2 regions of the Lawsonibacter sp. LCP25S3_E2 genome follow, and region 2 is predicted to be linked to the other one. Evidence: riboswitches for the same ligand, from Rfam matches in the RefSeq annotation. Region 2 holds a riboswitch; the other holds the start of a gene.
What was found. Region 2 has a riboswitch for lysine ahead of asd (aspartate-semialdehyde dehydrogenase). Riboswitches for the same ligand answer to the same signal wherever they lie in the genome.

Region 1: another riboswitch for lysine. It lies ahead of ACTQ3R_RS05135 (Na+/H+ antiporter NhaC family protein); the one in region 2 lies ahead of asd (aspartate-semialdehyde dehydrogenase).

What each region holds. Positions count from the first base shown of each region.
Region 1 covers NZ_JBQKJL010000004.1:35,443-51,531, forward strand. Annotated here, with positions in the region: gene ACTQ3R_RS05065 (uracil-xanthine permease family protein) at 1-240, shown strand, start outside; gene ACTQ3R_RS05070 (acyltransferase) at 352-1,383, shown strand; gene ACTQ3R_RS05075 (HAMP domain-containing sensor histidine kinase) at 1,487-2,833, opposite strand; gene ACTQ3R_RS05080 (response regulator transcription factor) at 2,826-3,521, opposite strand; gene ACTQ3R_RS05085 (TVP38/TMEM64 family protein) at 3,705-4,283, shown strand; gene ACTQ3R_RS05090 (CDP-alcohol phosphatidyltransferase family protein) at 4,300-4,920, shown strand; gene ACTQ3R_RS05095 (phosphatidylserine decarboxylase) at 4,917-5,753, shown strand; gene ACTQ3R_RS05100 (phosphatase PAP2 family protein) at 5,746-6,390, shown strand; gene dpaL (diaminopropionate ammonia-lyase) at 6,593-7,807, shown strand; gene ACTQ3R_RS05110 (YgeY family selenium metabolism-linked hydrolase) at 7,827-9,011, shown strand; gene ACTQ3R_RS05115 (RidA family protein) at 9,103-9,471, shown strand; gene ACTQ3R_RS05120 (alpha/beta hydrolase) at 9,547-10,470, opposite strand; gene ACTQ3R_RS05125 (hypothetical protein) at 10,563-11,297, opposite strand; gene ACTQ3R_RS05130 (PaaI family thioesterase) at 11,441-11,854, shown strand; lysine riboswitch at 11,922-12,092, shown strand; gene ACTQ3R_RS05135 (Na+/H+ antiporter NhaC family protein) at 12,210-13,940, shown strand; tRNA gene ACTQ3R_RS05140 (tRNA-Gly) at 14,078-14,151, shown strand; gene ACTQ3R_RS05145 (cation:proton antiporter) at 14,453-15,712, opposite strand; gene dhaS (dihydroxyacetone kinase transcriptional activator DhaS) at 15,928-16,089, shown strand, end outside.
Region 2 covers NZ_JBQKJL010000002.1:45,296-61,384, forward strand. Annotated here, with positions in the region: gene dapB (4-hydroxy-tetrahydrodipicolinate reductase) at 1-375, opposite strand, end outside; gene dapA (4-hydroxy-tetrahydrodipicolinate synthase) at 386-1,276, opposite strand; gene asd (aspartate-semialdehyde dehydrogenase) at 1,308-2,399, opposite strand; lysine riboswitch at 2,574-2,751, opposite strand; gene ACTQ3R_RS02345 (SpoIID/LytB domain-containing protein) at 2,822-4,627, shown strand; gene queA (tRNA preQ1(34) S-adenosylmethionine ribosyltransferase-isomerase QueA) at 4,646-5,671, shown strand; gene tgt (tRNA guanosine(34) transglycosylase Tgt) at 5,689-6,828, shown strand; gene yajC (preprotein translocase subunit YajC) at 6,948-7,229, shown strand; gene ACTQ3R_RS02365 (TIGR04086 family membrane protein) at 7,294-7,716, shown strand; gene scfA (six-cysteine ranthipeptide SCIFF) at 7,809-7,949, shown strand; gene scfB (thioether cross-link-forming SCIFF peptide maturase) at 8,094-9,518, shown strand; gene ACTQ3R_RS02380 (stage II sporulation protein M) at 9,830-10,423, shown strand; gene xerD (site-specific tyrosine recombinase XerD) at 10,447-11,328, shown strand; gene murD (UDP-N-acetylmuramoyl-L-alanine--D-glutamate ligase) at 11,471-12,856, shown strand; gene ACTQ3R_RS02395 (M42 family peptidase) at 12,927-13,994, shown strand; gene ACTQ3R_RS02400 (M42 family metallopeptidase) at 13,987-15,012, shown strand; gene ACTQ3R_RS02405 (M42 family metallopeptidase) at 15,028-16,023, shown strand; gene ACTQ3R_RS02410 (methionine gamma-lyase family protein) at 16,056-16,089, shown strand, end outside.

The DNA of each region.
Region 1 (16,089 bases), on a different contig from region 2:
ATGTTCTCCTCCATTGTCATGAGTGGTATCCAGCTTATCACCCGTGAGCCCCTTACCGCCCGGAACATGTCCATCGTCTCCGTGGCTCTGGGCCTGGGGTATGGTCTGGGCGCCAACAGCGGAGTGCTGGCAGGCCTGCCCCAGTGGGTACAGCTCATTTTCGGCGGCTCCGGCATTGTCCCCGCTGCCTTTGTGGCCATTCTTATGAACCTGCTGCTCCCCAAGGACAAGGAGAACTGACCGCTTTCCCGTTGACTTGTTCCCCCAGATAGAGTAAACTGAACGCGGACTGACAGGGCCGTCCCCAGATTTCTGGAGACGGCCTTTCTCAATCAATAGGAGGTGCCCACTATGGTGCGACGACAGGAACTGAGCTATATGAATGCCCTGGCCAGTCTGGCGGTGATTCTCATTCATGTGCTGTCTCTGGGGATCTCCAGCCTGACTCCCGGCACCTGGCAGAGTGTGGCAGTTTATCTCCCCTGGCGCCTGGCCGCCTTTGTGGTGCCCATGTTTCTCTACACCGGGGCGGTAAAAATGGCCATGCAGGTGTGGGACAAACCCCTGGGGCTTCGGGACTACCTGGGCTACTGCCTGAGACGAATACAGAAAATCTACCTCCCCTATGTGCTGTGGGTCGTGATTTACTACCTGGCCTTTTGGGTCATCCACTACGTGAGAGGGGACTGGGGAGAATTTTTCTCTTACCTTTGGCTGGGCAATCTCTCCTCGCCTTTCTACTACATTGTGATCGTCATGCAGTTTTATTTTCTCATGCCCCTGTGGCGGTGGACGGTACGCCACCTGTCCCCCTTTGTGGGCATGAGTTTGAGCCTGCTGGTGACCCTCTTCATGCAGCAGCTGCCCGCCCTGCTCCCATTTCCCTACTACGACCGGATTTTCCCCACCTACCTGTTGTTCTGGATGGCAGGGCTCTATGTGGGCCGGTACTACCGGGGGGTTCGGCTGCTCCGAAACGGATGGAATCTTGTGCTGGCCGGGGCGGGAGCTCTGTTCTGTGCAGGACTGGCCTGTTGGCAGTACGCCACAAGGCAGTGGGTCGTGAACCTGGATCTCATCAAGCTGTGTGCCGACCTGCTCTCCATCTTTTTCCTTCACTCCCTGTGCCTCTCCCTCACTCGGGCTCCGCAGCGGCTGCAAAGCCTATTGGTCAAGCTCTCCCAGTGTTCGTTCTTCGTCTATCTTTCCCACTGTCTGTTCCTCACTCTGATCACCGCGTTCCTTCAAAACCGGGGTGTGACATCCGTGGGTCCTCTGCTGGCAGCGCGCTTTGCCGTGTGCTACACCTTCCCCTTCCTGTGCTATTGGATCTACCGGAAGATGACCCGCTATCTTCCCTTCGCACGGGGACTGCTGGGATAAATACGATTGTACGATTGCTTTTCAACAAAAATCCCCCCTGATGCAAACCACTGCATCAGGGGGGATTTTCTGATTATTTCGTTGCTGCAAAGGCGGCAGCTTCTCAGTGTTCCTCAGGCTGGACCGGGGACGGCTCCCCATTGATCCACATCGGCAGAATAACCTCCACCTGGAACCGCTCTCCCTGCTCCCGGTAGGAAAAACTGCCTCCGTGGCAGCGGAGAATCTTACCGCAGGTATTGAGTCCGATATTCGTGCTCTGCCGCTTGTCCCTGTGGGGTGAAACACGGTTGGAAAGAGAAATATGCGCCTTGTCCCCGTCTCGCCAATAGGCAAGCTCTACCGGTTGAGCCGGGTCAGCGTATTTCAACAGATTGCTGTAGAGATTATCAAACATCCGCCGCAGAAGCTCCAAATTCACCTGGAGCTGCCCTTGCAGGGGCGAGAAATTCTGCTGCACCACAAAGCCATGGTTTTCCAGAGAAAATGCGTATTCTCCCAACAGGTGCTGAAGCAATTCATCTCCGTCCCGGTGCTCCAGGCAAGGCGCTGCCCACTCCGAGGAATAGACCAAAACATATTCAAAGAGCTTATCCGCCATAGACTTGATCTGAAGGGTTTTTTCCAGACTGCGCCGAATAAAGTGGGAAAGCTGCTCCTGATTTTCGTATTTGCCCCGCTCCATCAGCTCCAGATAGGCCAGCAAAGAGGTCAGCGGGGTGCGCAGATCATGGGACATGGCGGTAACCAGTTCAGAATTGGCCAGGCGCATACGCTCCTCCGCCGCCTGGTGAGCAGCAATGGAACGGCGCATCTGGTCAATCCCATCCGCCAGCTCTCCCAGCTCGTCGTTGCCCCGCACGGTAACCTCATAGCTGAGATCTCCTCCCGCCAAAATATCCAGTTCCTTTTTTAGCTGCTGGATGTAGCGAAGCTTCCTGTGGATCAAGGCAATAAAGCACAAGGAAAACGTCACAAACGCACCCAGTGCGGACAGAAAAATGGTTCCGTAATAATAGGCCTCACCGGCGTAAACGTACAAAAACGCCCTTGTCTGGGTACCATCACTCAGCTTCAGCGCAAATTCCCGCTCTGGACTTTCCATCTCAGGCGTGTAATCCTCCACCGGAGGCTGTCCCTGGGAGGTATAGAAGGATTCATAGATCAGCCGGTCATTCTCATAGATCACCAGATAGATCTGATTTCCCCGCCCGCACCAGATATCCAGCGGACGTAGGTTTTCCGGCGTGACCTCTTTCTCCATCACATATTCCTGGAGGCGCTCAAATTTCTGTTTGGTCACCTGCAGAGTAAAGCTTTCCCCATAGACCGTCCGGGTAAGCAGCCAGTCGCCGCCCCAGAAAAGGACCAAAAACACAGCGGCGGCAGCCAGCAGCGACCGCAGAACATCAAAAAACAGTTGGACGCCGAGGCTGTGCCTTTTACTCAATCCGGTACCCCCTCCCCCACACGGTGCGGATGGTACGGCTGTTCTGAGGATCGTCCCCCAGCTTGCGGCGAATATTCCGGATGTGGACCATGACAGTATTGTTCGAGCTATAGAAATAGGGCTCGTTCCACACACTCTCATAAATATTCTGCACGGAAAACACTTTGGTGGGGTGGGAGGCCAACAGCAGCAAAATCCGATACTCCGTATCCGTCAAAGGCACCTCGCGCCCCTCCTGACGCACCACACACTGGCGCGGATCGATTTCCACCGTTCCGCAGCAGTGGATCGTGGACTCCAGATCCGTCTGTTTTGCTCCATATACATAATAGCGGCGGAGCATAGCCTTCACCCGTGAAATGAGCTCGCTATAAGAAAACGGCTTGACCAGATAGTCATCCCCTCCCGCAGAAAATCCCAGCGTTTTGTCGGAATCCTGAGACTTCGCGGTGAGAAACAGCACCGGCACGGCCGAGCGCTTGCGGATTTCTGCGCACACCCCATATCCATTCATATCGGGCATCATCACGTCCAGGATGACCAGTCCTACCGAATCGTCCAATTTTTCCAGCACCTGTTCCCCGTTGGTGGCCTCAATCACCTGATAGCCTTCACTCTCCAGCAACAGTCGCAGCACTTCCCGGATCTCCGGGTCGTCATCCACAAATAAAATTTTCTGGCCTTCCACAGCCTCGCCTCCTTTCGTATTTTCATTATACCTCTTTTTTCCCGCTCCGGATAGATGCCTCCTGGAAGCTTCAGATTTCTTAAGATGTTCCCCAGGCAGATATTAAGGAATCCTCTTTATACTGTTTTTACCAAAGAAAAAGACAAAAATCAACTGTTTTCTAAATTTTGGAGGTCCTCAGCTATGCCAAACGCGCGCTCATTTAAGCGCTTTCTTACCGTTTTTTTGGTCTTGCTGCTGGCAGTGTGCATGCTCGTTCTGTTTAAGGGATATTTAGACGGACATTTCCGCTCCATGGAATCTCTGCGGGCCTACGTGGGCAGCTTCGGACTGTTTGCACCGCTGGTGCTGACGGTGATCCAGGCCATTCAAGTCGTGCTGCCCGTGCTGCCAGGCTTTCTCGGCTGTATCGTAGGGGCCGGCATGTTTGGGGCTATGGGTGGATTCTGGTGCAACTACATCGGCATTAGTGCCGGGTCTATCATCGCCTTTCTTCTGGCCCGAACTTTCGGTACAAGCCTGGTGCAATGCATGGTCCCCATGGAGAAATACCACTCTTTTGTGGAGTGGATCGAGCGGCGGCGCAGTTATACCGTTATTTTATTTCTGGCCATCCTTCTGCCCCTGGCCCCGGACGACTTTCTATGCTACTTCTCCGGTCTGACCGGGATGTCCACCAAAAAGTTTACCTGGATCATTCTGCTGGGTAAGCCCTGGTGCATCCTGGGATACAGTCTCTTTTTTGCCTATTTTGCCAAATGATATGGGAGGATTCAATATGCTGGGCGTTTACAACTATACTGTTATTTTGACCTACTTTGGAATGCTGGTCTCTTTTGTTGGCCTTTCCTTCACGATAAACGGAGACTTCAAAAGCGCATTGATCTGTCTGATGATCTCCGGAGTGTGCGACATGTTTGATGGAAAGATTGCTTCCACCATGGTACGTACCCGGCAGGAAAAGTGCTTTGGCATCCAAATCGACTCCCTCAGCGACCTGGTCTGCTTTGGCGTGCTGCCGGCTGTGTTCGTCTGCCAGGCAGCTTCCGAAAATAAGTGGTCTTTTGCCATCAGCGGGGTCTATCTTCTCTGTACGCTCATCCGTCTGGCCTGGTTTAATGTAGATGAAGAAGAACGGCAGGCAACATCCCAGCAGCCCAGGACAGTCTATCTGGGCCTTCCGGTAACCACCGCGGCTCTGCTTCTGCCTCTGCTGACGGGACTTTGCGGTATGGCAGGCTGGTCCCTCACCTGGGCAGCTCCGCTTCTTCTGCTGGCTATGGCCTTGGCATTTCTCACCCCCTTCCAGCTAAAAAAACCAGCTCTGCTGGGCAAACTGGGCATGCTGGCGTGCGGCGCTGCCGGATTCTTCATTCTAATGGTGGGGGTGCAGCCATGAAAGGATCTTCCCCCGCGGTTCAATTCTTATATGGGACAAGACCGGGCCGGGCCATGTTGTCTCTGATTCTTCGCTCCCGGTTCGATCGTACCATAGTCCGCTTTCTCCGCTCCCGGTGGTCCCGGCCTCTGGTAAGCTGGTATGCCAAACGCTACCGCATCCCCCTCACACGGGAACAGCGCAGAAGCTTCCATACCTTTCGGGACTTCTTCGCCCGGGAGCGGGAGGAACTGGATTTTGACCCCGCCCCCCACCACCTGATCAGCCCCTGTGACGGGTGGCTGAGCCATTTCCCCATTCAGCCGGACAGCAGCTTTTCCATCAAGGGCTTCTCCTACCGGTTGGAAGACCTGCTTGAGGATCAGGATCTGGCCCCCCGCTACCACGGAGGGGATTGTCTCATTCTCCGTCTGGAAGCCTCGGACTATCACCACTACTGTTACATTGACGACGGCTTTCAGGGGGAAAACCACCTTATCCCCGGCGCCCTTCACAGCGTCCAGCCCTGCGCCTGTGCCGCCTTCCCCGTCTATACCCTCAACCGAAGGATGTGGACGCTCCTGGCCACGGAGCACTTTGGCCCCGTGATTCAAACTGAGGTAGGTGCTCTGGTGGTCGGCGGCATCGTCCCCCAAAAAAAGGGCGGGCGCTTCCGAAAGGGAGAGGAAATGGGGCATTTTGAACTATGCGGCTCCACCATCGTGCTGCTTTTTGAGCGGGGGCGTATCCAACCGCTCCCCCGGCTTATCCCCAGCCTTGCCGATGGCGGAGAAATCCGCGTAAACCAGGGAATGTGGATTGCCAGCAGCGCAGGGAGGACCACCCATGACTAAACGTCTCTCCAGAACGTGGCTGTTCCCTCTGTGCGCGGTGGTATGGAACCAGAGTGTATATTATGGTGGAAATCTGCTGGCGAAAAACGCCCCCCACTGGAATCTGGAGCTCTGGCTGGATTCTCTGGTCCCGTTTCTCCCCTGGACCGTATCCATCTATCTGGGCTGTTTTCTGTTCTGGGCGGTATTTTATATACGCATGGCCGGAGAGGAACACCGCCTGGCCTGCCGCTTTTTCCTGGCCGATTTTCTGGCCAAGGGAGTTTGCCTGGTCTTCTTTGTGCTGCTGCCCACCACCAATCTCCGACCTCTCGTTCCCGGAAACGGGATATGGGACCATCTGATGCGGTTTGTCTATTGGGCGGATGCTCCCACCAACCTCTTCCCCTCCATTCACTGTCTGGTCAGCTGGCTTTGCTTCATCGGCGCCCGCAATCTCCCCCGCTTCCCCCGCTGGGGCGTATGGCTCACGGGGCTGACGGCAACGGCAATCTGTCTGTCTACTCTCACCACCCGGCAGCATGTGGCCGTGGACGTGTTGGGAGGCATTTTATTGGCGGAAATGAGCTACTGGATTGCCGGACACAACGTGCTTTTGGAACCCTTTTCCCGCCTTTCACGCCGGCTCACCAACTGACCTGTGCCGCATAATTGACCGATTCAATGGAAAAGCCGCTGGGACGGACATGACGATCCGTTCCAGCGGTTTCTTTTTTCAGCTAGACAAGCGCTGCGGCTTGCAAGCTTAGGATTGCTCTTTCTCTTCCCAGGCGTTATAATGGCCTTGCTTTCCAATGCTACAACGGCCGGCAGGCCGGAGAAAGGAGACTCAATCCCATATGGATTCCTTCCAAATTGCCACGCTCTCCCGCAAGAGGCAGCCCTCACTCAGCTTCCGCCCCTTTACCGTGGCCGAGGCTCAGAAGGCCCATGATTTTCACGCAAGCTTCCCCATCTATCAGCCCACCCCTCTCACCGCCCTGCCTAACCTGGCCCAGGCACTGGGCGTGGAGGAGATTCGGGTCAAGGACGAGAGCTTTCGCTTTGGCCTAAATGCTTTCAAGGTCCTGGGCGGGAGCTACGCGATGGGCCGGTACATTGCTCAAACGCTGGGCGAGGACATCTCCGCCCTCCCGGCCGAGCGGATCCTCTCCTCTGAAGTCCGGGAAAAGCTCGGAGCGGTCACGTTCGTCACCGCCACAGACGGAAATCATGGCCGAGGCGTGGCCTGGACTGCACACCAGCTGGGCCAGCACTCTGTGGTCTATATGCCTAAGGGCAGCGCCCCGGAACGGCTTCACAACATTCAGGCCGAGGGCGCCCAGGCCTCCATCACCGAGCTCAATTATGACGGAGCCGTGCGTCTGGCCAACCAACAGGCTCAAGAAAAGGGCTGGGTCATGGTGCAGGATACCGCCTGGGAAGGGTATACCGACATTCCCCTGTGGATCATGCAGGGGTACACCACCATGGGCTATGAGATCGTCCGTCAGTTGGAGGACGAGGGGGCTCCCCCGCCCACGCACCTGTTTCTTCAGGCCGGTGTGGGCAGCATGGCCGGGGCCATGGCCGCTTTCTTCTCCTCCTACTATGGCGAACACAGGCCCTTCATTACCATCGTAGAGCCCAACAAGGCCAACTGCCTCTTCCGCACCGCCCAGGCGGACGACGGAACGCTCCACTTTGTCACTGGTGATATGGACACCATCATGGCCGGTCTTGCCTGCGGCGAGCCCTGCACCATCGCCTGGGAGGTACTGCGGGAATGCGCCGATGCCTTCCTAAGCTGTCCGGACTATGCCGCGGCGGACGGCATGCGCATTTTGGCCGCTCCCCGAAAGGGAGATACGCCCATTGTCTCCGGCGAATCCGGCGCGGCTACCTTGGGCTGCACGGCCAATATTTTGCTGCGGGAAAGTCTGCGGGAGCTGAAACAGGCCCTGCAGTTAGACGAACACAGCCGCCTGCTCTTTATCAGCACCGAGGGAGACACCGACAAAGACAACTACCGAAAGGTAGTCTGGGGCGGAAAATATTCCAAGGTCTATGAATGATACGGGAGGTTTCATAATTATGTTAACCGAGCAACAGAAGCATCAGGTAGTAGAGCTGTGTCAAACCTTAGTACGCTCCCCCAGCACCAGCGGCCATGAGGACGGTGTGGTGGCTGCGCTGAAGGAATTTTTTGAGTCCAATGGCTTTGACAGCGTCCATGTGGACCGGTACGGCAGTATTATAGGCTGTATCAAAGGGAACCGTCCGGGCCCCCGGCTTCTCTTTGACGGGCACATTGATACAGTCCCCGTGGGGGATGCCGCCGCCTGGACCCACAATCCCTTTGCCGCGGCCATTGAGGACGGAAAAATCTATGGTCGGGGCACCTCGGATATGAAGGGTGCCGTGGCCGCCATGGCCTGCGCCGCGGCAAACTTTGCACAGGAAACCGGCCGGGACTTTGCCGGAGAAATCTATGTGGCCGGCGTGGTCCACGAGGAGTGCTTCGAGGGGGTGGCCGCACGGGAAATCAGCGCCTATGTAAAGCCTGACTATGTGGTCATCGGAGAAGCCAGCCAGCTGAACCTGAAAATTGGCCAGCGGGGCCGGGCAGAGATCGTGGTGGAGACCTTCGGTAAGCCGTGCCACAGCGCCAATCCGGAAAAGGGCATCAACGCCGTCTATAAAATGGCAAAGGTCATTGAGGCGATCCGCACCCTGGAACCCACCCATCATCCCGTACTGGGAGACGGCATTCTGGAGCTCACCGACATCAAATCCAGCCCCTATCCCGGTGCCTCAGTCGTTCCGGAATATTGCCGGGCCACCTACGACCGGCGGCTGCTGGTGGGGGAGACCACGGAGAGCGTCCTGGCCCCCATCCAGACCCTGCTGGACCAGCTGTGCAGGGAGGACCCGGAGCTGAAGGTCCAGGCAAGCTACGCGGTTGGGAAAGAGATGTGCCACACAGGCAATGAAATCCAGGGAGAGCGTTTCTTCCCCGGCTGGCTCTTTGAGGAAAACGCCGACTTTGTTCAGGCGGTGTACCACCAGTTGCAGGAGATGGGCTACGCTCCTGAGATCACCCGGTATAATTTCTGCACCAACGGCAGCCACTACGCCGGTGAGGCAGGGATTAAGACTCTGGGTCTGGGGCCCAGCCGGGAAAACTTAGCCCATACGGTGGATGAGTACATTGCGCTTGACCAGCTGGTCAAAGTTTGTCACTGCTACACCGGCGTTATGGCCGCCCTGCTGAAATGACCACTTTCCAATCAGCGGCAGCTATGTTATACTAAGTCAGATCATTCCGGGCCTTCTTCCTGGAATTCATATTCGGAAAGGATGATTTACCATGAAAATTCTGGAAACCACCAGCGCTCCCGGCGCCATCGGCCCCTATTCTCAGGGCTATGAGGTCAACGGCTTTATCTTTACCTCCGGACAGATCCCGGTAGACCCCGCCACTGGCGAGGTTCCTCAGGGCATCACCGCCCAGGCCACCCAAAGCTGCAAAAACGTGGGTGCCATTCTGGAAAGCGCCGGTGTGGACTATTCCAAAGTTGTAAAGACCACCTGTTTTTTGGCCGACATGGGTGATTTTACCGCCTTCAACGAAGTCTATGCTCAGTATTTTACCTCCAAGCCCGCCCGCAGCTGCGTGGCGGTCAAGGCGCTCCCCAAGGGCGTACTGTGCGAGATCGAGGCAATTGCCGTAAAGTAATTTGTCCTTATATCCCTTGATTTTTATGTAAAAAATCCCCTTACACGGCCTTTTTCCGTGTAAGGGGATTTTGCTTTATAGTCCTCTGCTTTTGAGCCAGGCCAGCAGGTCATCCATAACCTCCTGCCGGTTTATTTCATTGAACATCTCATGCCGCCCGCCGGGGTAAAGCTTGACGGTCACATCCCGGCAGCCCACCGTTCGGAACATCTGGGCCACCTTTTGTACACCCTTTCCCATGTTCCCAACCGGGTCCCGGTCACCAGACAGGAAGTAGATGGGCGTGTTTTTGTCCATCTTTGCCAGGTTCTTTTTCCTGCCAATGAATTGGATGCCTCCCAACATATCCCGGAACATGGTCACCGTGGGCCGGAAGGAGCACAGGGGGTCATGTTCGAATGCCCTGACTACCTCCATGTCCCGGCTGAGCCAGTCTCCAGAGGTTTGGTTGGGCTGGAAATGCTTATTATAGGACCCCATGGACATGTCGTACACCAGGTCACTTACATATTCTCTTCCCCGGAGCGTACCAATCATACCGGACATGCCTCTTCCAAACGCCACCAGCGGGGCGGCCTCCTGTCCGGTTCCAGACAAGACAGCAGCATCCACTGTCCCCGGCCAGCGGATGAGATAGGTGCGTGTCAGGAAAGAGCCCATGGAATGGCCCAGCATAATATAGGGAATACCGGGGTACTTCTCTCCCTCCAGCTTCCGCAGGCGGCGCACATCACGTGCCACCAGATCCCATCCGTTTTCAGGGCCAAAGTATCCAAACGTTCCCTCTTTGGCGGTCAGGCCGTGGCCCAGATGATCCTCCCCGCACACCAAAAAACCATGTTCCGTCAGGTATTGGGCCAGAGGATCATAGCGAAGGGCATACTCCGCCACTCCGTGGACAATTTGTACCACTGCCCTGGGTTCTCCCTCTGGCAGCCACTCTACGGCGTGGATCTGGTGCACTCCATCGGTGGATAGATAGGTAAATTCCCTTCTCATCGGTACCCTCACTTTCCGCTGGACTGCTGTATAAACAAGCTATCCAGCCTCTTTCGTTCTTTATCCTAGTGTACTCCCACTGGTCCTCTCCGTCAAGTCATCTGCTCCAGCAGGGAGCGGATGGTGCCCGCGTGAAGCTTTCCCTCCTGGCCTAGCTCCTCATAGAGTGCCCGCAGGCAGGGATCCTGGGTATTTTCTGCGGCCTGGCGGTTACAGTGTTCCCATCTCTGCTCCCACATAAACTGCTCCCGCAGGGCCAGGCTGAAGGAGGAGGGCAGTTCCGGATGGGGGCAGCAAGGACGAAAGCGTTTGCCGGTAATGAGGAAATAGGCCGCTGAAAGCCTGCACAGTGCCTGCCGGTGGTCTGCCGCCAAACTTCTCATCGTCCCTCTGGCACAGCTTCCGCAAGACCGGCTGGAGAGCATCTGCCCAGCCAGCATTCCCCGCCGCGCCATAGACATCAGTTCCTCCAGACGGCGGCTGTCCCCCTGTGACCCCTCCCCCAGGCACAGCTCTGGTGTGCCCGTGCAGGGGCATTCCTTTTTTTCTCCCTCCGTTTCCTCCGAGCAGGCCGGAACCTGGGGCAAATCGGGTTGCTCCTCCTGAGGTTCCGACTGGGATTGCATCGGCGCTGTCTCCCCGGTAAGCTGGGGCGCAGCGGCGGCCTCCCCTGGCACCGCCGTCTCTGGGACCTGCGTTTCCGCTTGGGTGCCCTCTACCGAAATCGGACTGTTGGTCTGATCGGGCATGACCCGCTCCCAGACCCGGCGGAAGGTATCCTGATCTACGTTCTTTCCGCTCAGAGGCGGTAACGTTGCTTTTTCCATATAAGTACTCCCTTTCTGTTCAAAAATCATGGGCCGCTCCCAGCCATTCTATGCCGCAATCAACCATTTGGTGGCCCAATGGGCTTGCCAGTGGAGAAAAAACGTGCTAATATGGCAGAAGTTTGTCAAAGGAAGTGTCTTGTATGGATGAAAGAAAGCACCCCATTCTGGACGTGGTCAACACACCCCATCAGTTTTCCTATGAAAATGGCATCGAAGTTACCCATGTCGAGCCCGGACTGGCCCGCGGTGTGCTTCACGCAGGCCCCAATTCCATCAATCCCCACGGCATGATCCACGGCGGCGCCATCGCCACTTTGGCTGACACAGTGGCCGGAAGTTGTGCCTGCTCTCGGGGCGGAAACTGCGTCACCTGCTCCACTACTATGGAATACCTTCGCCCCGCCTACGGAGACCTTTTCTGCGAAGCGACCCCGAAAAAACTGGGCCGCAGACTGTCTGTCATCCAGGTGGAGATTCAAAACGCCCAATGCAAAACCGTTGCCACCGGAACCCTTACGTTTTTTATGGAGGTTCCAAAAAATTTCGAGCGTTAACAAAAATTTTACATTTTTCCTTGACAAGTATGAAGGACCGTGATAGGATACTTGCAATTCCAATTTTATTATGGATAGAGGCGCGAAGTTCATGCGTACCGTGGGGCTAGGCCAGGCAGCCGTCCTGCGGGAGAGGGGACTTTGCCGAAGATCAAGCGGCCTGCCTGGGCCGCGCGACCTGGGCCGTTGGGAGAATATCCCGCGGACTGTCACGAGTGAGTGGAGCGCTATCCAGAGGTCCCTGAGCATCTTGTCTTGGGGGCATCCGGTTTGCCATGGAGCGCTTTGCGCCCCGTGGCTTTTTGTTTTGCGCCATATTCTTGCGCGGCCCAAACAAAATTTGGAGGGAATTAAAATGAGAGCTAGAAGATCCTGGCCCGTGCGTGTCATCGTCCTTTTCATGATGGTCCTCGCTCTGGCCACCACCGCCTTTGCTGCCGGCGATCCCACAGAGGAGACCGGCACAAAGATGATCAGCTGTCCCGATTGCGGCGGCATTGGCATTGTCCTGACAGATGAAGGAGAGGCCGCTGCCTGCCCCGCCTGTGAAGGAACCGGCTACGTGGTTTCTCCCAGCAATTATTACAACACCGGCCTGGCCCTGCTGCCCCCTATGATCGCCATTGCTCTGGCCCTGATCACCAAGGAAGTCTACTCCTCCCTGTTCATCGGTATCGTGGTAGGCGGACTGCTTTATTCCAACTTCTCCTTTGAGGGAACCCTGAACCATGTGTTCAGCGGCGGTATTGTTGCCTCCCTGTCCGACAGCTACAATGTAGGTATCTTGATCTTCCTGGTCATTCTGGGCACCATGGTGTGTCTGATGAACAAGGCCGGCGGCTCCGCTGCCTTCGGCCGCTGGGCAAAGAAGAACATCAAGTCCCGTGCCGGTGCTCAGCTGGCCTCTGTGCTTCTGGGCTGCCTCATCTTCATTGACGACTATTTTAACTGTCTCACCGTGGGCAGCGTCATGCGTCCCATCACCGACAAGCACCAGGTCTCCCGCGCCAAGCTGGCCTACATCATCGACGCCACTGCCGCTCCTGTGTGTATCATCGCCCCCATCTCCTCCTGGGCCGCTGCTGTGTCCGGCTTTGCAGAGGATGGCCAGGGCCTGAACCTGTTTATTCGCGCCATTCCCTATAACTTCTACGCCCTGCTGACCATCTTAATGATGCTGGGCTTGATCCTGTTCAATGTGGACTTCGGTCCTATGGCAAAGTTTGAGCGCAATGCTGTGGAAAAGGGTGACCTGTTCTCTGGTTCTAACCCCTATGCCATGCTGGATGAGGACATCGACGACACCAAGGGCACCGTCATGGATCTGGTACTTCCCATCATCGTGCTGGTCATCTGCTGCGTGGTAGGTATGATCTATTCCGGCGGCTTCTTCTCCGGCAGCGACTTCGTCACCGCCTTTTCCAACTCCGACGCCTCTGTGGGCCTGATGCTGGGTTCCGCATTCGGCCTGCTCTTCGCTTTCATTTACTACTTTGTGCGCCGCTCTATGAGCTTCAAGGAAATGATGGGCTGTATCCCCGAGGGCTTCAAGGCCATGGTTCCCGCTATTCTGATCCTCACCTTCGCCTGGACCCTGAAGAGCATGACCGATTCTCTGGGTGCCAAGTACTTTGTCCGTGACTTTGTGCGCAGCGCTGAGCACCTGCAGATGTTCCTGCCCGTGATCGTTTTCGTCATCGGCTGCCTTCTGGCCTTTGCCACCGGCACCAGCTGGGGCACCTTCGGCATTCTGATTCCCATCGTTCAGAACGTCTTCTCCATGGACAACCCCCTGGCCATCATCTGCATCTCCGCTTGTATGGCCGGCGCTGTGTGCGGCGACCACTGCTCCCCCATCTCCGACACCACCATCATGGCCTCTGCCGGCGCTCAGTGCGACCACGTAAACCATGTGTCCACTCAGCTCCCCTACGCCATCTCCTGTGCGGTCATCTCCGGCATCAGCTACCTGATTGCCGGTGTGCTGGCCATCAACGGCCTGCCCGGCATCATCGCTCTGCCGGTAGGCATTGTTCTGATGTTGGGTTTCCTGATGATCATGAGAAACAACAAGGCCGCTGTTTAACCTACATTTCGCAAAAGGCCGCTCTTTTGAGAGCGGCCTTTTCTTTATTCCAGTAAAAGAAAAAATCCGGAACGACAAATTTCCGCTTGCATTTACATGGAAAATATGGTATAGTATGAAAGCTTTCAACAGAACACGCAGGTGTAGTTCAATGGCAGAATGTCAGCTTCCCAAGCTGAACACGAGGGTTCGATTCCCTTCACCTGCTCCACGCCGGAGCAAGCGATATACCGCTTGCTCCGGCTTATTTTATAAGTCAGAGCACACTCATTTTGCTGCTCCTCCTTTCCAAATCACAACCTCTTTCACTGGGTTGTGATTTGGTTTTAGGTGCAGCCCCAGAGCATTGGCCTCTATAGTGCTGCAATATTTCAAAAAAGAAGGACATCCCTTTGGATGTCCTTCTTTTTTGGAACATATCGAACCATCATTTTGTTTCTTTCAAAACCCTGTGGTCCGTATGTAATGCGCTTATTTTTGTAGGCAGAAGCACTTTCCTGCCAACGCTGCCGTCAGGACAGCCTTTCCAGGTCCTCCTGCATACCTGCGTGGTTGGCCTTCCCCAGTTCTCCGGCCAGCTGAAATCCCTTTCGCGCCAAAAATACCGCGATCACTTCATTTATGACTGCTGCAGCCGCAATGGTGCCGCGGACAATATCTCCGTACGGTCTAAATTCTCCGGTCAATGCGGAGATCGCAATTCCAGTCAGAACCAGTGACACACCGGAGTGGGGCATTAGTGTAAGCCCTAAATATTTTCGAACGGTATCCGGCGCCCCGGATATTCCCGCCCCTAACGCTGCACCGCCAATTTTTCCTGCCCCTCTGGCCAGAATATAAACGGCTGTGAAGAGTCCGGCCTCCAGAATGAGATGATAGTCCAACGGAGCCCCCAGATTCAGAATAATCAGGGTAAAGCAGCCTCCGATCACAGGGGCACACACGTCCATCATGTCCTCCAGAATATCAGACGGGACGCGGTTGGCGAACACTGCAGAATAGACCATACCAGAGAGCATGAAGTTGAGCACAGGGAAGGGCATACAATAGGTGTTGGCTGCCATAGTAAGGCCAGCCGTGAGCAGAACACCGAAGAATGCCACAGCAGCATTTCTCCTGCTGTGCTTGCTGCGGCACAAGATTGCGGATATTGGAAGGCCTACCGCAATTCCAATAATAACGGGGAAGAAAATAACCAGAAAAATGAGAGAGCCGGGCACTGTGCCGCCTGCGGTCTGCCCCAGCACAATGCTCATGACTGACAGGAATACCGCAATTGCAGCCACATCATCCAAAACAGCCAGTGGGATCAGCGTACGGGTTACCGGGCCTTCGGTATGATATTCGGTCACGATTGACAATGCAGGCGCAGGCGCGGTCGCCAGCGCAATGCCGCCGAAAATGAGCCCCAGGAACATAGGGATCTCCATAAAATAAAATATGGCACAAAAGGCCGCACTTACCACGGCAAAGGTGCCCAGGGACTCCGTCAGCGTGATGACCAGCACCTGTTTTCCATAGGTCTTCATTTTTCTCCAGACCATCTCTGTCCCCAGCATCAAGCCCATGCCGCATTCCAACACGGAGATGAGCTGGTGATAGGCAGGTGCATCCAAAAGGTCCTGTGTCAGCAGATTGGCCGCGTTAGGGCCCAGCGCCATGCCCGCAACCAGAAAGCCCAGTACAGCAGGCATTTTTAGTTTGGCGGCCAATTTTCCAAAACAAGCCCCCAATATCACGACTGCAAGCAGGCGTATGAAATCCATCAGCATAGTATGTTCCTCGTTTCTTTATAATAAAGTAAGTTGTGACTGTCTCCTCCACTCCAAAACACACGGCCCGTCTTGTACAGCTCCTATTCTTTTTATAAGCAGCATGATTCCATGCAGCCCCCGGAATTCTTCCACCTGTCGGTACAAATGATGGATAGTTGCGGTCCTGCAAATTCCATGATAAAATACAAAAAACTCTTTCTGGAGGCAGAGCAATGTCCAATTCCGACTTTACAAAGTTTATGATCGCTCGGGGCTTTAAGCAGCTGCTGGAGAAGAACTCCTTTTTGGATATCTCTGTGGGGGACATCGCTCGACACTGTAAAATCAGCCGGAATACCTTTTATTATCACTTTCGGGATAAGTACGATGTGATC
Region 2 (16,089 bases):
CTTCTTCACCAGCTCCAGCAGCACATTGATGCCCAGAGACATATTGGCCGAGCGGAAGATGGGGACCTCCAAAGCGGCAGCGCCGATCTGGGCGATCTGCTCCGGGGTATAACCGGTGGTGGCCAGCACCAGGGGAATCTTCCGTGCACGGGCAAACTTTAAAAGGCCGTCCAGCGCAGCAGGGGAGGAGAAGTCGATGACTGCATCCGCCTGTGCCTGGAATTGCTCCGGGGCGGAGAAGACGGGAAACTCCCGGTCCGCGGGGCCCAGCACGTCAAAACCAGCAACTACCTCCACCTGAGGGTCGGCCTGGCACAGCTCGGCCACCACCCGGCCCATGTGGCCGTTGCAGCCGGAAATGATTATCTTCAGCATAGAGTGCTCCTTACTTCAAAAGGCCCATGCGCTCCATGGAACCCCGGAGGATGGCCAGGTTCTTTTCCGACATGTCGCACAGGGGCAGGCGCAGAGGGCCGGCCTCCATGCCCATGAGATTCATGGCGGTCTTGATGGGGATGGGGTTGACCTCGCAGAACAGGGCGTCGATGAGGTCCATATACTCGATCTGCAGCTTGGAGGCGGCGGCAAAGTCGTTGTCCAGGCACAGGTGGCTCATCTTCACCATGACTTCGGGGAGGATGTTGGACACCACAGAGATGACGCCCTTGGCGCCCAAAGCCATCATAGGCACCACCTGGTCATCGTTGCCGGACCAGATGTAGAAGTCATCGGGGCAGAGGTAGCGGGTGTGGGCCAGGAGGGAGAAGTTTCCGCTGGCCTCCTTCACGCCGTTGATCTTGGGGTTTTCAGAGAGGACCTTATAGGTATCGGCGGTAAAGGACACACCGGTGCGGCTGGGCACATTATAGAGAATGATGGGCAGATTCACCCGGTCGGCGATGTACTCGTAGTGCTTGATGAGGCCGGTCTGGCTGGCCTTATTATAGTAAGGCGTCACATGGAGCAGGGCGTCAGCCCCGGAATCCTGGGCATGCTGGGAGAGGTAGACAGCAGCGGAGGTGTCGTTGGAGCCTGCGCCGGCAATGACCTTCACACGGTGGTTGACCCGCTTGACGCAGAATTCCACGGCGGCAATGTGCTCCCGGATGGACATGGTGGCAGACTCGCCGGTGGTGCCGCAGACACAAACTGCATCCACACCCGCTGCGATCTGGTCGTCGATGAGCTTGCCGAAGGCGTCGTAGTTAATGGTTCCGTTCTCGTCAAAGGGGGTGACCAGAGCGGGGCAGGAGCCGGTAAATACGGGAGTTCTCATAGATAGCAACCCTTTCTTATAAAATCAGAAATCAGCGGTCCATATACCCTTCCGCGCAGAGGAGCTCCGCCAGCAGGACCGCGCCGCCGGCAGCGCCGCGCAGGGTGTTGTGGGAGAGGCCAACGAACTTGTAGTCATACTGGGTATCGGGACGCAGACGGCCGGCGGTGATGGCCATGCCGCCCTCCAGCTCCCGGTCCAGCTTGGCCTGGGGACGGTCGGGCTCCTCAAAGTAGTGGATGAACTGCTTGGGGGCGGAGGGGAGGTCCAGCTCCTGGGCGCGGCCCTTGAAGTTCTTCCAGATCTCCTTGATCTCCTCGATGGTGGGCTTCTTCTCGCCGAAGGTGACGAAAGCGGCGGCGGTGTGGCCGTCAGACACAGGCACCCGCAGGCACTGGGCAGTAATGGCGGGGCCGTCGGCCTTGACGATCTCGCCTCCCTCGATGTGGCCCCAGACCTTCAGGGGCTCCTGCTCGCTCTTCTCTTCCTCGCCGCCGATGTAGGGGATCAGGTTATCCACCATCTCAGGCCAGCGCTCAAAGGTCTTGCCCGCGCCGGAAATGGCCTGATAGGTACACACCAGCACCTTCTCGATGGGGTAGCCCGCCTGCATGATGGGGGTGAGCAGGGGAGCATAGGACTGGATGGAGCAGTTGGACTTGACGGCAATGAAGCCGCGCTTGGTGCCCAGACGCTTGCGCTGGGCGGGGATGATCTCCAGGTGCTGGGCGTTGAGCTCAGGCACTACCATGGGCACGTCGGCAGTCCAGCGGTGGGCGGAGTTATTGGATACCACGGGGCACTCGGCCTTGGCATAGGCCTCCTCCAGAGCCCGGATCTCTTCCTTCTTCATATCCACGGCGCAGAACACAAAGTCCACCATGCCGGCGATCTTCTCAATGTCGGCCTGGGCATCCAGGACCACCAGATCCTTGGCCTCGTTGGGAATGGGGGTCTTCATAGCCCAGCGGCCGGCCACGGCCTCCTCATACCGCTTGCCCGCGGAACGGGGGGAGGCGGCGATGGCGGTAAGCTTAAACCAGGGGTGGTTCTCCATCAGGGTGACAAAGCGCTGTCCCACCATCCCGGTGGCGCCGATGATTCCAACTTTATACTGTTTCATTGCAAACTACCTCCATGCTTGTTCCTGACAGTCTATGTGTCAGAACGAAATTTGTTGCGTTTCCGGCAAAACATCGTGACAGAGAAAAAAATAAATCAGCGGCTTTTCAAGCGGCTGATTTTGTACTATAATGTCGAGGAGACCACCACGGGTTGCGGCGACAAAATATTCACAAAAGCAGACAGCGCTCCATCAGATCCACTGATGACAGTCGGCTGGCTGTTTACCAGACGACCAGGACCCACTGCGTCGGCGTAGGGGCCCTTCGGCGGCCGTCCCTTTCAGCATGGGTAAGCGGGGACCGACCCCCTAACCATGCGTACTGATGTTGGCCGCAACCTCTATCTGGCAGTTATCCTATCATGTTTGCTGTCAGGTGTCAATAGAGCAATCGCAGAAGAAACAAAAGAATGGAGCCCGATATGTACAAGAAGTTCTTGAAACTGGCCGCGGCGGCCCTGGCGATCTGCCTGGCCGTCCCCACCGCCGGGGCAGTGACCACCAACGATGACGGGGAGATCATGATTCGAGTCGGTCTGGCATCCTCCTACTACCACAATGCCACCGGAGAGCTGGAGGCCGCCCATCTGGAAAATGAGGACGGCTACGGAGCGGGTTACCGCTTTGGATATTATGACAGCAACCTGGACTTTGTGGAACTGGGCTATACCGACCGGCGTACCACGCAGATCGCTGTGCTGAAAAGTGAAAACCTCTGGTATGGCTATTCCTCCTCTCTGAGTAAGAATACATATGGGAGCTCCATCAACAGCGACATTCTGGTGGGCTGCTACCATATTCTGATCGACGAGGGCTTCCGGGACTTTGAAGATGCCCAGGATGCGGCGGAGGACTATGAGGACGGCTTTGTGGCTTACATTGACGGGGAGTATCAGGTCCGGGCCGGCTCCTTTGAAACCAAAGAGGACGCCCTGCGCTACGGTGAGGCCGGAGAAGTGGTGGGCACCAGCTCCTATGGCCTGACCGTGGTGGAGACGGGGACCGATACGATCCTCTTTCAGTATGACCAGGGTTCCGGCCCCAAGCTGGCCGTCCAGCCTGGGGCGGATGGAGCGGGGGAGACCCGCACCTGGTTCAGCAACTACCACTACCGGGGCGGCTTTGAATATTTCCGCCGCACCGGGGGCAACGTGACGGTAGTCAATGTGCTCACGCTGGAGGACTATGTCAATGGCGTCATCTGCTATGAGATGGGCCCCTCCTGGCCCCTGGAGGCACTGAAGGCCCAGGCAGTGTGCGCCCGGACCTATGCCCTTCGGAATATGGGTACCCACAGCAGCTATGGCTTTGACATCTGCAATTCCACCTACTGCCAGGTGTACCGGGGCATGGGCAACGGTTCCGCCTCTTACAGTCCCAGCCAGACCAGCATGCAGGCGGTGGACGAGACAGAAGGTCTTGTGGTCACCTACAACGGCAAGCTGGCTGAAACACCCTATTCCGCCAGCTTCGGCGGGGCCAGCGAGGATGCCTACTATGTGTGGGGCTCCGACACCACCAACACCTATCCCTACCTGTGCGGGGTGGAGGACCCCTATGAAAGCTATGACTCCAGCTGGACGGTGAGCTATACCGCCTCTGAACTGGAGAAACGCCTGCAGAGCTATGGTTACGGCACCAGCACCTCTCTGGATTATCTGGAACTGGAATATTCCAAGCTGGGCAACGTGATCGCCGTTACGATCCACTGGGCAAATGGCCAGACCAACTCCATCTATCCCAGCGGAAGCAAGGCCATCCGTTCGGTGTTCGATGTGAGCTCCATCCGCTTTACTGTCAACGGAGAGACCGTGAACGCCTCGGGAAAAAGCCTGTCCAGCCGCAGCCTGCCCCGCAGCTCCGATTCTGAGCTTAACGTCAACGGCGAACCCGTGGACAGCCTGGACGGCATGTATGTGATCTCCGGCAGCGGCTCCATTTCTTCCATAAAAGAAAATCCCTATGTGATCAGCGGCTCCGGCACCGTTTCCGCGCTGGAGGACCTGGACCAGGGAGGGAACACCGGCGGTGGTTCTTCCTCCGGCGGTAGCAACCAGGGAGGCGGCACCGTCACCGTCTCCGGCTCCCGCTATGTCTTTGAGGGAGCGGGCAATGGCCACCAGATCGGCATGAGCCAGTGGGGAGCCAACGCCATGGCCAAGCAGGGCTTTGACTTTGAAGAAATCGTCACCTTCTATTACCCCGGTGTAAAGGTAACCCGGTATTAAAGAAAAGGAAGTATTGTATTGAAAACCGCAGATTTTGATTTTTACCTGCCTGAGGAGCTCATCGCCCAGACCCCTCTGGAGCGGCGGGACGCCTCCAGGCTGCTCACATTGGACAAGCATACCGGCGCCGTGGAGCACCATCACTTTTATGAGCTGCCCAGCTTCCTGCGTCCAGGGGACTGTCTGGTGCTCAATGATTCCCGAGTGCTCCCCGCCCGGCTCATCGGCCACCGTCCCACTGGCGGCGCCTGCGAGGTGCTGCTGCTGGTGGACCGGGGAGACAAGTGTTGGGAATGTCTGGTGCGTCCGGGGCGGAAGCTGCGTCCCGGTGCCCAGGTGATCTTCGGCGAGGGGAAGGAGCTCACCGCTACCATTGAGGAGGAGCTGGAAGACGGCAAGCGCCTGGTCCGGTTCCATTACGAAGGAATTTTCCTGGAGATTCTGGAGCACTTGGGGAAAATGCCCCTGCCGCCCTATATCAAGGAAGAACTTCAGGACAACGAGCGCTACCAGACCGTCTATTCCAAAGTAGTGGGCTCTGCCGCCGCCCCCACTGCCGGGCTGCACTTTACGCCGCAGCTGCTGGAGCAGATCCAGGAGATGGGGGTAAAGGTGTGCTATGTGACCCTCCATGTGGGCCTGGGCACCTTCCGCCCGGTGAAGGCGGAGGATATCCAGGACCATGAGATGCACTCGGAGTTCTGTATGATTTCCCAGGAAACGGCGGACACCATCAACGAGACCAAGAAAAACGGCGGGCGGGTCATCTGCGTAGGCACCACCTCCTGCCGCACCATTGAATCCTTTGCCGCTGAGGACGGCACTATGACCGAGCGCTCCGGCTGGACCAACATCTTCATCTATCCCGGCTACCGCTTCAAGGTCCTGGACGCCCTTATTACCAACTTCCATCTGCCCCAGTCCACCCTCATTATGCTGGTCTCCGCGCTGGCGGGACGGGAGCACGTGCTGGCAGCCTATGAAGAGGCGGTGAAGGAGCGTTACCGGTTCTTCTCCTTTGGAGATGCCATGTTTATTTCGTAACAGTAAGGAGTTTTTTTGTGTTTGAAGTAATCAAGCAAGAGGGGAGGGCCCGCCGGGGCGTCTTTACCTGCCCCCACGGTACTGCCCAGACCCCCGTATTTATGAATGTAGGCACCCAGGGAGCCATCAAGGGGGCGGTGGACGCCCACGATTTGAAGGAGATCGGCTGCCAGATCGAGCTGTCCAATACCTATCACCTGCACCTGCGTCCAGGGGACGGAGTGGTGAAGGAGATGGGAGGACTTCACAAGTTTATGGACTGGGAAGGCCCCATGCTCACGGACAGCGGCGGGTTCCAGGTCTTTTCCCTGTCCTCCCTGCGGAAGATCACCGAGGAGGGGGTCACCTTTGCCTCTCACATCGACGGGCGGCGGATTTTCATGGGCCCTGAGGAATCTATGCAGATCCAGTCCAATTTGGGCAGCGACATTGCCATGGCCTTTGACGAGTGCATTGAAAATCCCTCCCCACGGGAGTATGTGGAGCGTTCCATCGCCCGCACCACCCGTTGGCTGGAGCGGTGCGTCAAGGAGCACAAGCGCCTCAATGAACAGCCCGGCTGCGTCAACCCCGGCCAGATGCTCTTTGGCATCAACCAGGGCGGCACCTACCCCGACCTGCGGGTGCAGCATATGAAGGACATTGCTCAGCTTCCCTGCGACGGCTACGCCATCGGCGGCCTTGCGGTAGGGGAGCCCACCCAGGTGATGTACGACATCATCGACGCGGTAGAACCTCATATGCCAAAGGAAAAACCCAGGTATCTCATGGGCGTGGGAACTCCTTCCAACATCATCGAGGCGGTGGCCAGGGGGGTAGACTTCTTTGACTGCGTCATGCCCGCCCGCAACGCCCGCCACGGCAAACTCTATACCTGGAAGGGCACCATCAACATCAAAAATGAGAAGTATAAGCTGGACAAGCGCCCCATTGATGAGAGCTGCACCTGTCCCGCCTGCCGGCACTTCTCCCGTGCCTATCTCCGCCACCTGGTGACAGCGGGGGAGATGCTGGCCATGCGCCTGGCGGTGCTGCATAACCTCCATTTCTATAACGAACTTATGCAGCGCATCCGGGACAGCCTGGACGAGGGGAGCTTTGAGCAGTTCCGGCAGACCTACTCAGGCATGCTGGACCGCCCTTACACAGAGGATTAAAGAAAAATGGCAAAATTGACAAAAGGACTTGTCAATAGAACCAAAATCCGTTATAATGTTTTGCAACGCGTCAAGCTAACACGCTTAGTTGGATAGCAAACCTTTGGAGGGAACGAACTATGGATTACAGTTGGATTTTAATGCTTGTGCTCATGTTCGCCATGCTGTACTTCTTTATGATCCGCCCGGAGAACAAGCGGAAGAAGGAAGCGGAGAACCTGCGCAACTCCCTGGCTGTGGGAGATGAGATCACCACCATCGGCGGTATGACCGGTACGGTCTGCGCCGTGAAGGAGAACACCATCGTCTTTGAGACGGGTGCCGACCGGGTGCGTATCGAGATCACCAAGTGGGCCGTGTCCAATAAGACCGCCGCTGCTCCCGAACCCACCGCCAAGTAAATAACCGGCATGTCTGACGCCCTCCCTGCATAGGTTTTACTAAAACCGCGGGGAGGGTGTTTTCATGAAAAAACGGGACAAACGGCAGGAGGAGGGAGGAAGCGTTTGGCTGAATGCCATGTGCGAAATCCTCAAAGGCGGAGTACTGGCAGGGATTGTGACTATAGTGTCTCTGCTGGTGTGTTCCGTACTGGTCTCAATGGGTGTGATTCCGGTGAGTGCCATGGAGGGCACGGTGCTGGCGGTATGTGTGCTGGGTACTTTGGTGGGAGGCATATATGCGGTAGGCCGGTCCGGCGGACGCAGCCTGCTGGCAGGGCTGGGGGTGGGGGCGGTGCTGTTCCTGCTGCTGCTCACGGCCGGCCTGATCGTCTACGAAGGGGCGTCGGTGGCCAATGGCGGCGTGGGAATTTTATGCGCCTGTCTGTGCGGCGGAGCCATTCCCGGCATCCTGGGAAGAAAACCCAAGAAAAAACGAAGAAGATGATTGAAATCCGCCTGGGGCTATGCTATAATCATTTTACTATGGCAGATACTGTGTCAGCCGTATGCTACACTATTTTCAGGAGGAGATACCACATGAAGCACATTCAGACTCTCAACGGAGCTACTCTGAAGCAGAGCGCCGCCAAGGGCGGCTGCGGCGAGTGCCAGACTTCTTGCCAGTCCGCCTGCAAGACTTCCTGCACTGTGGCCAACCAGAAGTGCGAGAATCAGTAAGCAACGTGCCTGAAAGGGCAGGCGCTTGACGGCGCCTGCCTTTTTGCTGTGCAGAAAGCTGCTTTCAGGGCCGCCCATGCGGCCCCGTTTTCTTCCGCCGGGAGGCGGGGAGAACGTTTTGATTGTAAGGAGAACAAACCAATGATGGTACATACCTTTACCGCCCTGGGCCAGTACCTGGCGGCGGATGTGAACAGCGGCGCGGTCCATGTGCTGGACAAGCTGAGCTATGACCTGCTCTCTCACATCGAGGGCCCCATGGGGGAGGAGCTGCCCGCGTCCGTGGCCGCGCAGCTGCCCCAGTATAGCCGTGAAGAGCTGGCGGAGTGCTGGGAGGAGCTGCTGGAGCTTCAGAAGGCCGGGCTTCTCTTCACAGACGATGAATATCTGGACCCGGAGGCCGCTATGGCACTGCCCAAGGCAGCAGTGGTCAAGGCCCTTTGCCTCCACGTGTCTCACGACTGCAACCTGCGCTGCCGGTACTGCTTTGCCTCCACCGGCGACTTCGGCACCGGCTGCCGGATGACCATGGACCCTGAGACGGCCAAGCGGGCCATCGACTGGGTGATCGAGAAGTCGGGCAAGCGCCGGAACATTGAGGTGGACTTCTTTGGCGGAGAACCCCTCATGGCCATGGATACGGTGAAGGAAACCGTGGCCTATGCCCGGTCCCTGGAAAAGGAGCACGACAAGGTCTTCCGCTTCACCATCACCACCAACGGTGTGCTCCTCAGTGACGAGAACATCGACTACATCAACCGGGAGATGTCCAATGTGGTCCTCTCCCTGGACGGCCGCCCCGCCGTCAACGACCACATGCGCCCCACTGTGAACGGCAAGGGGAGCTATGACATCATTGTCCCCAAATTCCAGAAGCTGGTCTCCGGCCGGGGCACCAAGGACTACTATGTCCGGGGCACGTTTACCCGTGAAAACCTGGACTTCTCTGAGGACGTCATGCATCTGGCTTCTTTGGGCTTCCGCCATGTGTCGGTGGAACCGGCCAGCGGCCCGCTGGACGATCCCTTTGCCATCAAGGAGGAGGATCTGCCCCAGGTGAAGGAGGAGTACGAGAAGCTGGCTCGGGAGCTGATGGGCCGCAAGGACGTAAACTTCTTCCACTTCAACGTGGACCTGAAGCAGGGCCCCTGCGTCATCAAGCGTCTGCGCGGCTGCGGAGCCGGGTGCGAATATGTGGCCATCACCCCCGATGGAGACATCTATCCCTGCCACCAGTTTGTAGGGAAGGAGGAGTACCGCATGGGCAATGTCTATGACGGCTCCTTCAATATGGACATCTCCGGCACCTTTGCAAACCAGAACATCTACACTCGTCCCGCCTGCCGGGAGTGCTGGGCCCGCTTCTACTGCAGCGGCGGCTGCTCCGCTTCCAACCTGCTTGTCAACGGCGACATAACGAAGTCTAATGAGGTGGCCTGCGAAATGGAACGCAAGCGCCTGGAGTGCGCCATTGCCCTCAACGCCATTGCCGCGGGAATGGGGGAGAAGGCCAATACAGAAGGTAATAATACATCCTGTAATCAATGCGAAGATTGCGCTTCCTGCTGATTTCCACCAGATTTAGGCTCGAAACGCAAGTAAATCACAACATTTTGGCAGGAAGGACCCCTCAAACCGAGGGGTCCTTCTTCTTTTGTTTACAAGGTTAACATAAAAATATTAACATAACAAGTTAAGGGAACGAATAAAAACAGAGAAAATCGTAAAAAACTCTTGCGAAAAATGGCGGAAGGCGCTATATTAGTAACACGGCTTTCCAACTCCTGCCTGTTGGAGCGAGCTGGTCTATTTCCGGGGCACTTCTCATAGTCTGTACCGAGGTGACGGCTGTGGGAAAGCGCGTAGGAAGAAAATGGGACTTGCCGTGGGATCAGGGCAGTGCGCTGGGCTTGCTCAGTGTCTGTTTCCTCCTGGGCGGTGTGGCCGGTTGTCTGTTTGCAGCCTTGTCGGACGGCCAGGGAGCTCTGGAACTGGGGACCTATTTGGAAGACTACCTTCTTCTGGCTGGAGAGGGCGGGGTGTCCGGAGGGCTGTGGCCTTTGCTCTGGGGCCGAGTGAAGTACCTGCTTGCCGCCTTGATTTTGGGGGCTACCGCGTTTGGTGTGGTAGGTTTGCCCATCCTTCTGGGGGTGCAGGGGTTCTTCCTGAGTTTTTCCGTGGGCTGCTTCTGCCGGGTGTTCGGGGGTGCGGGGCTTCTGCCTGCCTTTGCCCTGTTCGGTTTGCCCGCTTTGCTGTGGGTCCCGGCCCTGTTTTTAGTGGGTGTCCAGGGACTGCAGCGGTCCCGCGTACTGCTCAACCGGGTACTAAGCGGCGGCGGAAAAATGGCTGCGGTGTATGGGAGAGAGCTCTGGTGCCGGGCAGGCCTTTGTGTTGGGCTTACCGTGGGCTGTGCTCTGTTGGAGTACTGGGTGGTTCCGGTACTGCTGGAGGCCTGTGCCCGCGTTGTGTTGTAGAATTCAAGCTGGGAGATGTGTGTGTGTCTGATTTGGTGTCGGCCTATGAGGCGTATTTGAAAACTGAAAAGCGTGCGTCGGCCAACACCGTCAGCTCTTACATGCGTGACATTCACCAGTATGCCGCCGCTATGGATGAGAGAGGCGTGGCCTTGACCGATGCGGTGACGGAAGATGTGGCAGAGTATACCACCTCTCTCACCCGGCAGGGGAAATCCCCCGCTACCGTGACCCGGTCCGTGGCCTCCATCAAGTCCTTTTACCAGTATCTGATGGGCCAGGGGGCGGTGGACCAGAACCCGGCCAAAGGGGTGACCCCGGCCAAGGTGGAGCGTAAGCTGCCCCAGGTGCTCACTGGAAAAGAAGTGGAGCTGTTTCTGGAGCAGCCTGAGTGTACCGATCTGAAGGGGTACCGGGACCGGGCCATGCTGGAGCTTCTGTACGCCACGGGGATCCGGGTCAGTGAGCTCATTGACCTGGACGTGGACGATCTGAACCTGCCTGGCAGCGTCTTGAAATGCTACAGCAAGGGCCGTGAGCGGATGATCCCCCTCTATCCCGCCGCTGTCCGGGCTTTAAGTGAGTATGTACATACCATCCGTCCCCAGCTGGTAGACTCAGTGGACGAGACGGCGCTGTTTGTCAATATGAGCGGTGAGCGTATGAGCCGCCAGGGCTTTTGGAAGCTCATCAAATACTACCAGGAGAAGGCCGGCATTCAAAAGGATATCACGCCTCACACCCTGCGCCATTCCTTTGCCGCCCATTTGCTGGAAAACGGGGCTGATCTGCGTTCCATTCAGGAGATGCTGGGCCATGCGGATATTTCCTCTACCCAGATTTATTCCAAGCTGTTGAACCAAAAGATCAAAGATGTCTATAAAAAGGCCCATCCCAGGGCATGAAGATTCCCGGCCGCCGGAGCAGTCCTCCGGCGGCCGGTTTTCTTTGGAAATTCCCCCCTTTGAGAGAAGGGTAAGATTGTATTTTAGGGATAAATATGGTAATATAATATGATGTAAGAAAAATTGGAAGGAGGACACTGATATGTCCACCATTACGGAATATTTTGAAAGCCTGCGGGGCAAGTCCATTGCCGTGATCGGCATGGGGGTGAGCAACACCCCCCTCATTAAGATGATGCTCCGCTCTGGGTTGAAGGTCACCGTCTGTGACAAGGCCCCCCGTGAACGGGTGGAGGAGGTCGCCGGTGAGCTGGAAAGCCTGGGGGCCAAACTCCAGCTGGGGGAGGGCTACCTGGATAAGCTCAGCCGCTTCGACCTTATTTTCCGCACGCCGGGCCTTAGCCCCAACACCCCTCAGCTGAAAGAGGCGGTGGAGAAGGGGAGCATTCTCACCTCTGAGATGGAGCTTTTCTTCCAGCTGTGCCCCTGCAAGATCATCGGGGTCACCGGCAGCGACGGAAAGACCACCACGACCACCCTGATCAGCGAATTTTTGAAGGAAGCCGGGTATAATGTATACCTGGGCGGCAACATCGGAAAGCCCTTGCTCCCCGATGTGTCCGGCATGAGCGCCGAGGACGTGGCCGTGGTGGAGCTGTCCTCCTTCCAGCTCATGAGCATGAAGCAGAGCCCCAATGTGGCGGTCTTTACCAACCTCAGCCCCAACCACCTGGATTATCACCACACCATGGAGGAGTATACCGCCGCCAAGCTGAATATTTTCTGCCACCAGAAGGCGGGGGACCGGGCGGTGTTCAACTTCGACAATGACATCACCCGTTCCCTCTCCAAGACCGCTCCGGCGGACACCATGCTTTTCAGCCGCAAGCAGAAGCTGGAGGAGGGAGTCTATCTCCGGGATGGGGCCATTTGGCTGACCAATAAGATGGGAAGCCGGGAGGTGCTCCCGCTGGAGGACATCCGGCTGCCCGGCGTGCATAACATCGAAAACTACATGGCCGCCATCGCCGCTGTGGACGGCATTGTCCCCGATAAGTGTGTGCGCTCCGTGGCCCAGCGCTTCACCGGCGTGGAGCACCGCATCGAGCTGGTGCGGGAGCTGGACGGTGTGAAGTACTACAACGACTCTATCGGAACCAGCCCCACCCGGACCATGGCCTGTCTCGACTCCTTTAACCAGAAGCTCATTCTCATTGCCGGCGGCTATGACAAGGGTGTGCCTTTCACCCAGCTGGGCGTGGAGATGGTGAAGAAGGTCAAGGTCCTGATTCTCACCGGAGCCACTGCCCCTGCCATCCGCAAAGCAGTAGAGGAGGCCGAGGGCTTTGCCGAAAGCGGCCTGGAGATCATTGAGACCGCCGACCTGCCCGCCGCTGTGGCCGCCGCCCAGGGAGCCGCCGTCAGCGGGGACGTGGTGGTGCTGTCTCCAGCCTGCGCCGCCTTTGACCAGTTCAAGAACTTTATGGAACGGGGCAAGGTGTTCAAAGAACTGGTCAACGCCCTGTAACGAAGTGCCTTTTTGACCCACATACGATTCCGCCGCCTGCGGGCGGCGGAACTCCTTACAGGAGGGCTTTTTGGATAAGCTGAATGGAGGAACCGTTTTGAACTACGAGAAGATTTTGGAGCAGCTTTGTTCCCTGTCCGGCCCCAGTGGATTTGAGATGCCGGTGGCACAGGCGGCGGCGGAGCTGCTCCGTCCCTGGGTGGAGGAGGTCTCCATCCACCCCACGGGCAGCGTGGTGGGCGTGCTGCCCTGCGGCAAGCCGGGGGCAAAAAAATTGCTGCTGGACGCCCATCTGGATGAGATCGGCCTTATCGTCACCGGGCACGAGGAGGGCTTTCTCACCTTCGCCCCATTGGGCGGAGTGGACCCTAGAATGCTCCCGGACCGGGAAGTGATGCTGCTCACCCAGCCGCCCATTCCCGCCCTGGTGGCCTGCCTGCCGCCCCACATCCAGACCCGTGAGGATATGGACAAGTCCCAGCCCATCAAGGAGCTCTATTTGGATGCGGGCCTCACCCAGGAGCAGGCCCAGCGCCTTGTCCCCATCGGTACTCCCGCGGTATATCGGGGGAGCTGTGCCCCGCTGGGGGAGGAGCTTTTCTGGGGCAAGGCCCTGGATGACCGGGCCTGCTTTGCGATTTTGCTCCATACCCTGGAGCTTTTGCAGGGAGAGGAGCTGGACGTGGACCTCTATGTACTGGGTTCTTCCCAGGAGGAGACCCACAGTACCGGAGCCATCACCGCCGCCTATGGCATTGTGCCCGACCTGTGCGTGGCAGTGGATGTGACCCACGGGGACAGCCCCGACGCCGGAAAAGGGGAGACCTTCCAGCTGGGCGGCGGGCCGGTGATCGGCCTGGGCCCCAACTGCACCCGCTGGATGGCCCGGCGCATGGAGGACAAGGCCCGTGAGCTGGAGATGGACCTCCAGCGGGAGGTCATGTCCGGTTCCAGCGGTACCAACGGCTGGCCCCTTCAGGTGAGCCGGGAGGGCATAGCCACGGCGGTACTGTCCATTCCTCTGCGGTATATGCACACCCCCATTGAAACGGTGTGCCGCCGGGACCTGGAGGATGCCGCCCGGCTGCTGGCTGCCTTCCTCAAGGGAATCGGGAAGGAGGTGCCCAGGTATGATTGATCTGCTGAAAGAGCTGTGCCGCCTCAGTGGCGTATCCGGGGACGAGGACCGGGTCCGGGACTTTATCCGCGCCCAGGCCGCACCCTACGCAAGCTCCATCCGCACGGACGCACTGGGAAACCTGATTGTGTTTAAAAAGGGCCGGAAGGCCACTGGAAATAAGCTTCTGCTGGCGGCCCATATGGACGAGGTGGGCATCATCATCACCCGTATCACCGACGAGGGCTTTTTGAAGTTTGACTTTGTAGGCGGGGTGGACCGCCGGGTGGCCATTGGCAAGCCGGTACGCATTGGAGACCGGCAGATCCCCGGCATTATCGGTCTGAAGGCCATCCATCTGGTGAGCCGGGAGGAGATGAAGAAGGTCCCAAAGACCGACGCCCTCTATATCGACATCGGCTGCAAGGACCGGGAAGCGGCGGAGAAGCTGGTATCCCTGGGGGATTATGGCTGTTTCGTCGGTGAGCCCGAGGAATTTGGCCAGGGATTTCTGAAATCCAAGGCCATTGACGACCGGGTGGGCTGCGCCATTCTGCTGGAGCTTCTGAAGGAGGACCTGCCCCTGGATGTGACCTTTGCGTTCACCACCCAGGAGGAGGTGGGGACCCGCGGCGCCTTTGCCGCCGCCTTTTCCGTGACCCCGGAGGTGGCCCTGGTGCTGGAGACTACCACTGCCGCCGACCTGCCCGGAGTGGAGAACCACCGGAAGGTGTGTGCCCCCGGCAAGGGGCCGGTCATCTCCTATATGGACGGAGGCACCATCTACGACCGGGGGCTCTTTGAGGACCTGCGCCGCCTGGCCCAGGACAACGGCATCCCCTGGCAGACCAAGGAGTATATCGCCGGGGGCAACGACGCCCGCACCATTCAGCGCACCAAGTCCGGCGTACGGGTGGCCGCCCTGTCCGCCGCTGTGCGCTACCTCCATGCTCCGGCCAGCGTAGGTAGCCTTTCCGACTTTGAACACATGCTGAAGCTGACCCGACTGTTCCTTTACGACCAGGCAGAAACGCTATGAAATTAAGGTGATACTATGGAACTGTTTGAACTGATCAACACCCTGAATGCTGCCCATGGCCCCTCCGGGGACGAGGGCGGGATCCGTGCGGTGATCGCCCATCTGGCCGCCCCCTTTGCCGACGAGGTCACCACGGACACCCTTGGCAATCTCATCGTCCGCAAACGGGGAGAGGGGCCGCGGGTGATGTTTGCCGCCCATATGGACTCCATCGGCTTTATTGTCACACACATTGAGAAGGAGGGCTTCCTTCGGGTGGGCCGTCTGGGCGGGATCAGCCCCAAGGAGGCCGCCTATACCCCCGTTCGATTCAAAAACGGCGTGCGGGGCGTGGTGGTCCCTGAGGAGAAGGCCGACTTCGGCAAGCTGAAGCTGGACGAGTGCTATTTGGACATTGGTGCAAAAGACGCGGAAGAGGCAAAGAAGATGGTCCAGGTGGGGGACACCGCTGTCTACGATTCTCCCATGTTTATGAACGGGGGTAAAGTAGTTTCGCCTTACCTTGATAACCGCATCTCCTGTGCCATCCTTCTAAAGGTTCTGGAGCAGGTCAAAGCGGGCGTCAACGACCTCTATTTTGTCTTTACCACCCAGGAAGAGGTGGGCATCCGGGGCAGCAAAACCGCGTCCTGGAGTATCGATCCTGCCTATGGGATCGCTGTAGATGTGACCGATGTGGACGACACCCCCGGTTCGGAAAAGTCAGGTACCGTTCAGCTGGGGAACGGGGCCGCTGTGAAGGTAATGGATTCCTCGATCATCTGCCACCCTGAGGTGGTATCCAAGCTGGAGGAGCTGGCCCAGGAGCAGGGGATTCCCACCCAGCGGGATATTCTGCGGGCCGGCGGTACGGATGCCGGTGCCATCCACGTCACCCATACTGGCGTAAAGACCGGGGGTATCTCCGTACCCTGCCGGTACGTGCATACCCCGGTGGAGATGGCCGACCTGAATGATACCGAGCACTGCGTCCAGCTGGCCGCCGCCTTTGCCCAGTGCAAATTAGGATAATATTACTGAAATAGATAGGACTGACAAGGAAAATGCCATTACAGATTAGTGAAAAGGTCCGCTCCC